Regions from separate parts of the Paenibacillus baimaensis genome, predicted to be linked through region 2. Evidence: riboswitches for the same ligand, from Rfam matches in the RefSeq annotation. Region 2 holds a riboswitch; each other region holds the start of a gene.

Region 1 (3,113 bases), on a different contig from region 2:
CATTCGCTTTTACAGCGCCCAGAGCAAATAGCTTCGCATAATCAATTAAATACAAATAGTCCTGAACCATATAGAAGCGAAACTTCTCGATGGGGAGCGTTCCCTGCCCAAGCTCCTGTACAAAAGGATGAGTATGATTTTGGCGCCAGACATGCTGGAGCTTTTCATATAAGTAGGTTGAAAATGTCATCGACAGCTTCCTCTTTTCTTTAAAGGGTTATTTCTTCGTATGTCCCCATTCGTATATAAATTGAAGCATCACTTTGGTGAAATCTACTACCTGCTGGATCGATACCTGCTCGTTGACGGAGTGGGCATTGCCCAAATCGCCCGGTCCATAAATAGCTGCGGGAATACCAGCATCCCCAAACCAGCCCCCATCGGTGACAGTCGGTGATACATCAACAATAGGCTGGCTGTTCAAAATACGCTCGTGAGCCCCTATTAACGCACGAACAGCGGCATGCTGCGGGTCCACCTCCAATGAAGGGAAGATTTCGCCGCGATCTTCAATCATCGACGACCCGCCCCATGTAAACTCAGGGGGATTGTCTCTAAGCCATACATCTCCAGCAGCCACCAGTCTGATATGCTCCTCGATTTCTTTGGCTACTTGTTCATGGGTCTCATTCGGATAAAAATGTACGGTGATCCATAATCGGCATTCATCGGCAATGAACGCGGCATGTCGACCGCCTTCAATGACGGCAGGATTGATCGTACTTGCTCCTGGTGGACAATCCGGATAACTTTTAATTACGGACCAGTGACGCTCCAAATCCTGCAGCCCTTGAATCAACTTCACCATTTTCTCAATAGCGCTTGCGCCGAATAGCTTGCCTCCGGCATGGATCATGCTCCTTCTCGTCGCGTCGTGAAAGGTTTGCTTGCTCTTCACCGTGATCCAGCCTGTAATGACGCCGCCCTGCCCTTGAATATGCAAATCACTCGTATCGACAACAACGGCAAAATCCGCGCTGTACCCGCGTTTGCAGCATTCAAGCGTTCCCGCTTCGCCTATTTCTTCTCCAATCACGGATTGGAACGTAAGGTCACCGGGCAGCCGGATACCTGCTTCATGAAGCAGCTGAGTAGCAAACAGCGCCCCGGCAAGCCCCGCCTTCATATCCGCGGCACCTCGGCCAATGATCGCACCGTCCCTGACAATCGGGGTGAAGGGTGTCGTTTCCCAAGCTTCGTCTGGACTCACCTCAGCCACGTCCATATGACCATTAATAATCAAGCTTTTATACGTATCTGATGCACTGCCTTTTAACACACCAACGACATTCGGATCTCCAGGGTATACGTCCCATTTGTCAATAACAAAGCCCTTATCCTGCAAAAATGCAGCGACAAACTGCTGTGCCTCCTCCGTATTGCGAGCGGGTGGCGCCGGTGTTTGAAACCGGATCAAACGCTCGACCAGATCGATGAGCTCCACCTGTCGCTGGTCTACTTGTTGAAGCAATGCTTCCAGATTTATCTTCACTATCTTAGCCCCCTTCCGTTACATAAAAAGACGCCTCTCCTGAAGAAGAAGCCCTGCTCATAATGATCAAATAGTAGCATACCTGCACGGGTTTACTCAATCGAGTCTTTCGATTCATACCATGTAGCCTTCATGGCTAATACAGGTTGAACTTCATAGTACCCTGTGGTATGATAGGCTCAAATCTAATAACTTTTGAAAAGGGCAAACCTGTCGAAAGGCAGGGACGCAAAGCCACGAGTCTAAAGCATTTTGCTATGATCGTCGGGTCGCCAAGAGGCAACAGTACATTGTACCCTCTTTTGGCTTAATGACAAGGGAGGTTTTTTGCTATGTATTCCAAATTAAAGATTTTCGTTACCTTACTCACCGTTATGCTTTTTCTTATCTCTTCGTTGGTACAAGCAGAAACTGCAAGCGCCAGCGCGCCACTGCAAGCTAGTAATTTAACAGAGCTGGAATTAACAATTCAAGCTGAGCTTGCTAAAAAATCAGATTCCATTACAATCACCTACACAGCTAAAGATACAGAAGATTCGAAAAGTTACGTTCAAGCAATTAAAAATACTATAGACCTTGCACAACGGAATCTTGAGGAAGAACTTTACTGGAATATGAAAGACCTGTCTATGAATATGAAGGGAAGCATCGGTAATATTACGATTACTCTAACGCCACAATATCTTACGTCAGTAGAACAAGACCAATACGTAGACAATGAGGTTGACCGTATTCTGAAGGAAATTCTGACACCAAACATGAACAATCTTGAAAAAGAAGCTGCCATTCACGACTATGTCGTCTCCAATACCTCTTATGAAAATTTAGACGACATTGGTCATACGGCTTACTCAGCACTCTTCAACAAAAAGGCCGTGTGCCAAGGCTATGCGATCCTAACGAATAAGCTTCTCAATAAAGCAGGAATCACAAGTCGGCTCGTGGTTGGTTACATAAATGATGATCCTGCGCAAACGCACATGTGGAATGCAGTAAACATAGATAGCAACTGGTATATGCTTGATACCGTCTTTGACGACCCTACACCTGATAATCCAGGTGTTCAATCTACTAAATATTTTAATGTAACAAATGAAGCTCTTCTGAAAACGGGTCATACTTGGGTGGAAAGCGATTATCCGATTGCAAAATAAGATATGATTGTTAAGAAAAAGGGACCCTCGGCCCCTTTTTTACTGCATGTATGACTAAACGAGTATCATCTGTCTCATTGCTGCATGTTACCAATGTAAGAATTTGATCATCCTTTTGCAGATTCACAGCCGCCTGATACATAGATTTTTTTCGATATTGGTCTAAATCAAGAAGAAACGCATCGTCGTTTTCATATGAAATATCGACAGTATCTTTTCTAGCGTCAATGGTATAAACGGAAAATATTTCCCAATCGCTCATTTTCCCTTGTATTCCCCAATTAATATTGCGGTGCTCCGCAAAAAAATCTTTGTTTTTATAATTACCAAGGCTTCCGAACATGGAGCCATCTATCATATTATGTCCATAAATGACAAGATTACGTTGTTCTTGATTCGTGTCCAGACGGTAATCCATAAACACACTGCCATAAATGGACTTTTTACCTGATGCGTCTCTGTTTAAG
Region 2 (3,113 bases):
CAAGGGATAATATAACCCACTGGGTAGACGGTGATTCGAAGGCTTTTACATTTGATAATAATACTGCTTTTAAAAAATATAGAATTAATATAAGTGCCAATAATGGATCAACTACCTACAATGTGAATCTTGATATTCACGAATTGGAAATGATGGAGAGGGCGGTTCCCTCCATACCGGCAATAACAAATTTGGTAGCTGCAGCAGGAGATGCCCAGGTTATTCTGACTTGGTCTTCCGTAACTGGAGCTACCGGCTACAACATCAAACGTTCCACAACTACAAGTGGCCCATATACCACGGTTGCCAGCAACGTTTACGGTTCGCCTTATACAGACACCACAGTCATAAACGGAACTAAGTATTATTATGTAATTACAGCTTTAAGTGCAGGTGGAGAAAGCGCCAACTCCAACGAAGCCTCAGCTACACCTATGGGTACAAGTAGAGTCATCCTTACTACAACCATGACGAATGGAGATACGTTTGAATACAATATTTCCAAAACGGAATTAACTGCTTTCCTCAATTGGTACGATACCAAAGCAGCAGGTACAGGTCCGGCCAAATATACTTTCGTTAATCAGCACCTAAAAGGTTCTTTTTCAGTTCGTAAAAACAATCTGATTTTCGACAAGATTTTAAAATTTAATTACGATGAATACAGCATCAGCGGCAGTGGAATACCTGCTGAAGTAGCTGAAATTACCATAGGAACTGCTTTAAGTATTACTTTAACAGACGGCAAGGTAGAAGAGTTTATCCTATCTGCAGCTGACTATAATGCTTTCGTTGCTTGGTATGATGCTAAATCCGCTGGTATAGGTCCATCGCGCTACACATTTGAAAATCCATTGAAAAAAGGTCCGTTCTCAGCGAGACATGAAGTCGTGATATTTGATAAGATTTCTTCCTATGATTCCGAAGATTTTAACTAATGGTTTTGTCTTACACATGATAATTTGAAATTTAATTGAGTGCAGTCCCAGTTCAGTGTCCAGACACCGAAATGGTAGTCAGTAACCACCTCCCGAGTTGATTGGGAGGTGGTTAGATCACTACTTTAAAATGTTCTTAAAATAATAACAAGCAGAATATAGAGAACAAGAATCACGGCTGTAGTAGTTCCAAGACCATAACCTGCACAACTTGCACAGCTTCCGCCAACTCCGAGTGCACCCATGTTTATCCCTCCTCGCGCCTTGTATAGTGCATCTTATGAATGTTAGCGGATACGTGATTGGACAGATGCAAAAATGGGTAATTGTCATTGAAAAGAGCAAGTTCCCCCCCAATATTAAATATCTCCATATAAAGGGGGCAGAATAATAATAAATGACAAAAAATTCAATAAAAACGAAAATAATGTCGAAGATTTAGTGCTTTAATTCTATAAAAAATAGCGATATTTGTAGTATAATAGAATCGCATACGCAATATCGAAAAAGGCAAAGCCATTGAAAAATGGGGACGCAAAACTATTAGGGGCTAAAGTCAATGCGACTATGCCAGCCAGTTACCGAAATACTCTCTTTTTTAAAATCAAAGGAGGAATGTGTATGGAGCTTACTAAAAGTAGACAGCTTCAAAAAGTAAGATTGGTTTTGCTTGTTGCAGAGATTGAAGCCTTAAAAAATTGCATGGTCAATGTGTACGATCAAACGGAAAGTTTACATGACCCTCTCTTGGTCCAACTTAGTGTAATGCTTGATCGAAAATTGAATAAATTTATTAAATATCAAAATTAAATACTTATAAATGTTAGAGCTGTAGACATACAGCTCTTTTTTTGATGCCATTTAACGAGCATATGCTAAGGGCCTATGTGCCTTTATGGAGTTAGTTTTCTGATGATGGTTTGCAAAACAGGTATGATTTTATGGATAGCTTCTTTTTGTAATGCATAGCCGGAGTCATAACGATTTGAGTTCAGTACACCGGTGTTGGTATCAAAGCTATGGATCATTTCTTGAGTTCCGTTAGTTATATCTTGATAGGCCGACATAAGTTGTACGTGCTCGACTAAAAATAGATCAGGCACATTTAATGCTAAAATCTCATGTTGACAATGCACAAATGAAATTAACTCTTCCTTTAAATTCAGGATGCGTTTATCGGGATCCCATTTCTTATCAGGATGCTCATACAGCTCTTTGACAAACTTGCTTGCAGGCTGTATCGAAGCGTTAATCTTTACAATGATTTGAGCATAGTCGATGGGGTTTAGATCAGAAGTGTCATCCATTTTTCTTCCTCCTTTGAATAGTAATATTTTAACATCTACTCATATGGAATAAAAAGGTGATTGAGCACATCCTGCTAAAGTTTGATGGGGATTCGTCATATCAATTATGCCCTAAGTCGGATTAATTTCTTGCGCCTGTATGTCATGAGAGGTATTATTACGTGAAAGAGTGTTCGGGGAGTGGAAGAGGAATATGAACAACTGGCTGAAAAAATGGGGAGATCGGACTTTCTCTGGTAGTCGGAGGTTTCAGCACTTGGCTTTCATCAAGTATGTACTGTGGTGGTTGGTGCTGGCGAGTTTAGTAGGCGTCATGACCGGCTCGGCCTCGGCGCTATTTCTGTTAAGTCTGGATTCGGCTACAAGTTTACGATACGAACATCCGTGGCTGTTATATTTACTGCCCCTTGGTGGTGCTTTGGTCAGCTGGATGTATCATGCCTATGGCAGCAGCAGTATAAAAGGCAATAATCTGATTTTGGAGCAAATTCATGATGGACGTGAAACCATACCATTGCGTATGGCTCCTTTTGTGCTGATCGGCACGGTGTTGACGCATTTATTCGGCGGCTCGGCAGGGCGTGAGGGGACGGCGGTTCAAATGGGTGGCAGCTTGTCCGAGTATCTGGGCAAGCTGCTGCGTATTCATCCGGACGATCGTAAAATTCTGCTAATGTGCGGTATCAGCGCAGGCTTCGGATCGGTGTTCGGAACCCCGCTTGCAGGGGCTGTCTTTGGTATGGAGGTGTTAATCATCGGTCTGATCAGCTATGAGGCCTTACTTCCGTGCCTGATTGCAAGTTTGGTTGGACATGCGGTGACGTTAGGATGGGGAGTGATGCACGCTCATTATTCGATGGGGCAAGTG
Region 3 (3,113 bases), on a different contig from region 2:
AAATACTCACTGGCCTGCTTGATCGCAATCAGTTCTGCGTGAGCGAGCGGGTCCAGCGTGGATTCTCTTAGATTATAGCCGCGGCCAATAATCTGATTTTGCCATACAACAACAGCCCCGATAGGCACCTCGAGCAGCTCTTCAGCCTTGCGTGCTTCTTCAATTGCGGCCTGCATATATTCAATGTGCTCTTGCACAGGAAACACCTCTTCTAGCAGTTGGGATGTGAATAAACAGGGAACAAATATTCGGTTGTGAACATGCTGTGGATAAAGCTGTGGATAACCCGGTGGTTATGCACAAATCACTTGAAATCGCTGTGGAAAATGCCATTATCCGATAAACTTGCTGCGAATCTCTGCACTGGGAATCATGCAGCTGTCGTACTTGCCGAACCAGCGATACCTGCGCTTGGCAATGAATCGGTAGACAGCGTCTCTAATCGGTTTAGGTATGGCTGTGAACACGGTGAGCAGACGCCAGGCACCCCCTAATCGTTTGCAAATTTGCAAAACTGCCGAAGAATGGGTGTAGACAGAACGTCCTTCACAGAGTATAACCGAATCCAGTGAATCGTTCTCATTCTTCAATATACCGGAGGCTAGCAGTTGTATGGCGTAATCGGATTGAAGTGGAGCAAATCGGAACGTATCGTGCTGATCATGACGTAGAATGAATTGTACCCATCCATTACAAAATCGGCAAACGCCATCAAACAAGACAATTGAATGCGTTTCCAGTGATTGTTCGGGTTTTGGATCATTTTGAGCTGTCATGGCATCACCTTCCCCTTAATTTGGAGCATTATATCACATTTTCATCAAATACAAATGAATTTATTGTAAATTCCATGAAAAAAGCTTGCAGAGATAAAATCGAGAACGTATAATAACAGCATCACCTCATATAGGTATTATGTCCTAAAATGCTGTGATTTTCATCACCAAATGATACCCGTAGGCAAACTTGCTGAAAAGCAAGGACGCAAAGCTCAGGGTCTAAGGTTTCTTGCATGAAGAGACTATGACAGCCTAGCCGCCGATGAAGCTTCACTAGCGGTGTGCAACGGCTGTTTTCCAGACTTGATGTCGGAGAGCGGCCTTTATTATTATATCGGCATGAATCAGGATTGAATTACAGAGATATCAATGTGAGGAGTGGGATGACGATGCTATCCAGATCTGTAACCTCAGGCATAAGTTACGAATACACGGATGAGATATTCAAAAACCCGTCCACTGTCTTGATTCATAGCCGTACTGTTGTGGAGAAAAATGATTTTGTGTCCACAGGTCTGTTATCGTATGCAGAAGGTGACATTTTGGAAATTGAAATTCCTGAATACAAGGTTTTTGAGCTGGGAGATTCGGTGAAACTGACCGTATATTCAGCGGGAGGTATTTTTACATTCCAATCGACTGTGGTGGCCAAGGATGAAGGCTCGCTAATCGTGATTAACCCACCGCAAAATCGGCAGCGGTTTATAGAAAAGCGCAGCAATCCCCGGATTGAGGTCAGTGAAAAGGGCACAATCCATAAGCTGATCCGTCTGGATACGAATGAAAAGCAACCGTTAAGCAAGGCTGTTGGGCTGACCGTTCAAAATATAAGTGTGAGTGGACTTGGATTTACTGTCCGGGACGAGTTCGATCTTGGGCACGATTCAGTCGTAGATGCCGAATTGGATCTGGGCTTTTCATTTCCTTGCGTATGCGAGGTCATCAGACGTGAAAAGATCGAGGGCGGTTATTATTACGGGGCCCAATACGTGCAGCTGGCTTCAGACAAAGCCAATTCATTAAGAGCTTATGTATTGAAAAAACAGGTGGAAGCGCACTTTAGCAAAAAGAATTTGGAAATGATAAAGCGTACATTCAAGTAAATCAATAACGGCATAAGCTTGGTTGACTCCGCCCCTCAGGCGGATTTTTTTGCATAGTGACAATAGTTCTTTAAATGCGATATAATAACTATTTAGGGATACGGAAAACATTTAATTAAGGAGTTGTCCTATACATGGCTTTAAAAGCTGGAATCGTGGGTCTGCCGAACGTAGGAAAATCCACTTTATTTAATGCGATAACACAGGCAGGCGCCGAAATGGCGAACTACCCTTTTTGTACAATTGACCCAAATGTCGGTGTGGTAGAGGTTCCTGATGAGCGTCTGGTTAAGCTGACGGAAATTGTCATACCTAAGAGCGTAGTGCCTACAGCTTTTGAATTTGTCGATATTGCCGGTCTGGTTAAGGGCGCGAGCAAGGGAGAAGGACTTGGCAACAAGTTTCTGGCTCATATCCGTGAGGTGGATGCGATTGTTCACGTAGTGCGCTGCTTCGAGGATGAGAACATTACACACGTATCCGGCGGCATCAATCCGGTTAGCGATATTGAGACGATTAATTTGGAGCTTGTATTGGCGGATATTGAATCGGTTGAAAAACGGATCGAGCGTTCGCGTAAAAATATTAAGGGCGGCGACAAAAAGTATGCAGCTGAGGTCGAATGCCTGGAGCGTGTGAAGGAAGCCTTGTATAACGACCAGCCTGCGCGCAGTGTGGAATTAAGCGCTGATGAGAAGCTGCTGATTCGCGATCTGCATTTATTGACAATGAAGCCGATGCTGTATGCAGCCAATGTAAGTGAGGATGAAGTGGCTACTGCTGATGATAACCCTTATGTGCAAAAGGTTCGCGAGTTCGCCGCGGCTGAAGGTGCGGAAGTTGTGCCGATCAGTGCCAAGGTAGAATCGGAAATTGCGGAGCTGGAAGGCGAGGATAAGGCGATGTTCCTGGAAGAACTCGGTTTGCAGGAATCGGGCTTGAACCGTCTGATTAAAGCCGCTTATCGACTGCTCGGTTTATATACGTATTTTACAGCTGGCGTACAAGAGGTTCGTGCATGGACGATTGTCGAGGGGACCAAAGCACCGCAAGCGGCGGGTGTGATTCATACCGATTTTGAACGTGGCTTTATTCGAGCTGAGGTTGTTGCCTATCAGGATCTGGTCAATGCCGGCTCGATGAATGGCGCCAAGGAAAAAGGCCAGGTACGTCTGGAAGGAAAAGAATACGTCGTGAAGGACGGAGATGTGATGCATTTCCGCTTCAACGT

Evidence for each region. A riboswitch is a leader RNA that binds a small molecule or an ion and turns the genes downstream of it on or off. The one in region 2 is predicted to bind cyclic di-GMP.
Region 1: another riboswitch for cyclic di-GMP. It lies ahead of OB236_RS17295 (transglutaminase domain-containing protein); the one in region 2 lies ahead of OB236_RS20850 (Spo0E family sporulation regulatory protein-aspartic acid phosphatase).
Region 3: another riboswitch for cyclic di-GMP. It lies ahead of OB236_RS12775 (PilZ domain-containing protein); the one in region 2 lies ahead of OB236_RS20850 (Spo0E family sporulation regulatory protein-aspartic acid phosphatase).

Annotation. Positions count from the first base shown of each region.
Region 1 covers NZ_JAOQIO010000069.1:94,610-97,722, reverse strand. The annotation lists gene tenA (thiaminase II) at 1-190, opposite strand, end outside; gene OB236_RS17300 (acetylornithine deacetylase) at 218-1,492, opposite strand; cyclic di-GMP riboswitch class I at 1,686-1,769, shown strand; gene OB236_RS17295 (transglutaminase domain-containing protein) at 1,825-2,646, shown strand; gene srtB (class B sortase) at 2,657-3,113, opposite strand, start outside.
Region 2 covers NZ_JAOQIO010000084.1:384,106-387,218, forward strand. The annotation lists gene OB236_RS20840 (discoidin domain-containing protein) at 1-938, shown strand, start outside; gene OB236_RS20845 (sporulation protein YjcZ) at 1,064-1,183, opposite strand; cyclic di-GMP riboswitch class I at 1,438-1,524, shown strand; gene OB236_RS20850 (Spo0E family sporulation regulatory protein-aspartic acid phosphatase) at 1,560-1,748, shown strand; gene OB236_RS20855 (hypothetical protein) at 1,832-2,245, opposite strand; gene OB236_RS20860 (voltage-gated chloride channel family protein) at 2,439-3,113, shown strand, end outside.
Region 3 covers NZ_JAOQIO010000036.1:139,946-143,058, reverse strand. The annotation lists gene tadA (tRNA adenosine(34) deaminase TadA) at 1-197, opposite strand, end outside; gene OB236_RS12780 (thiol-disulfide oxidoreductase DCC family protein) at 333-776, opposite strand; cyclic di-GMP riboswitch class I at 950-1,043, shown strand; gene OB236_RS12775 (PilZ domain-containing protein) at 1,169-1,882, shown strand; gene ychF (redox-regulated ATPase YchF) at 2,017-3,113, shown strand, end outside.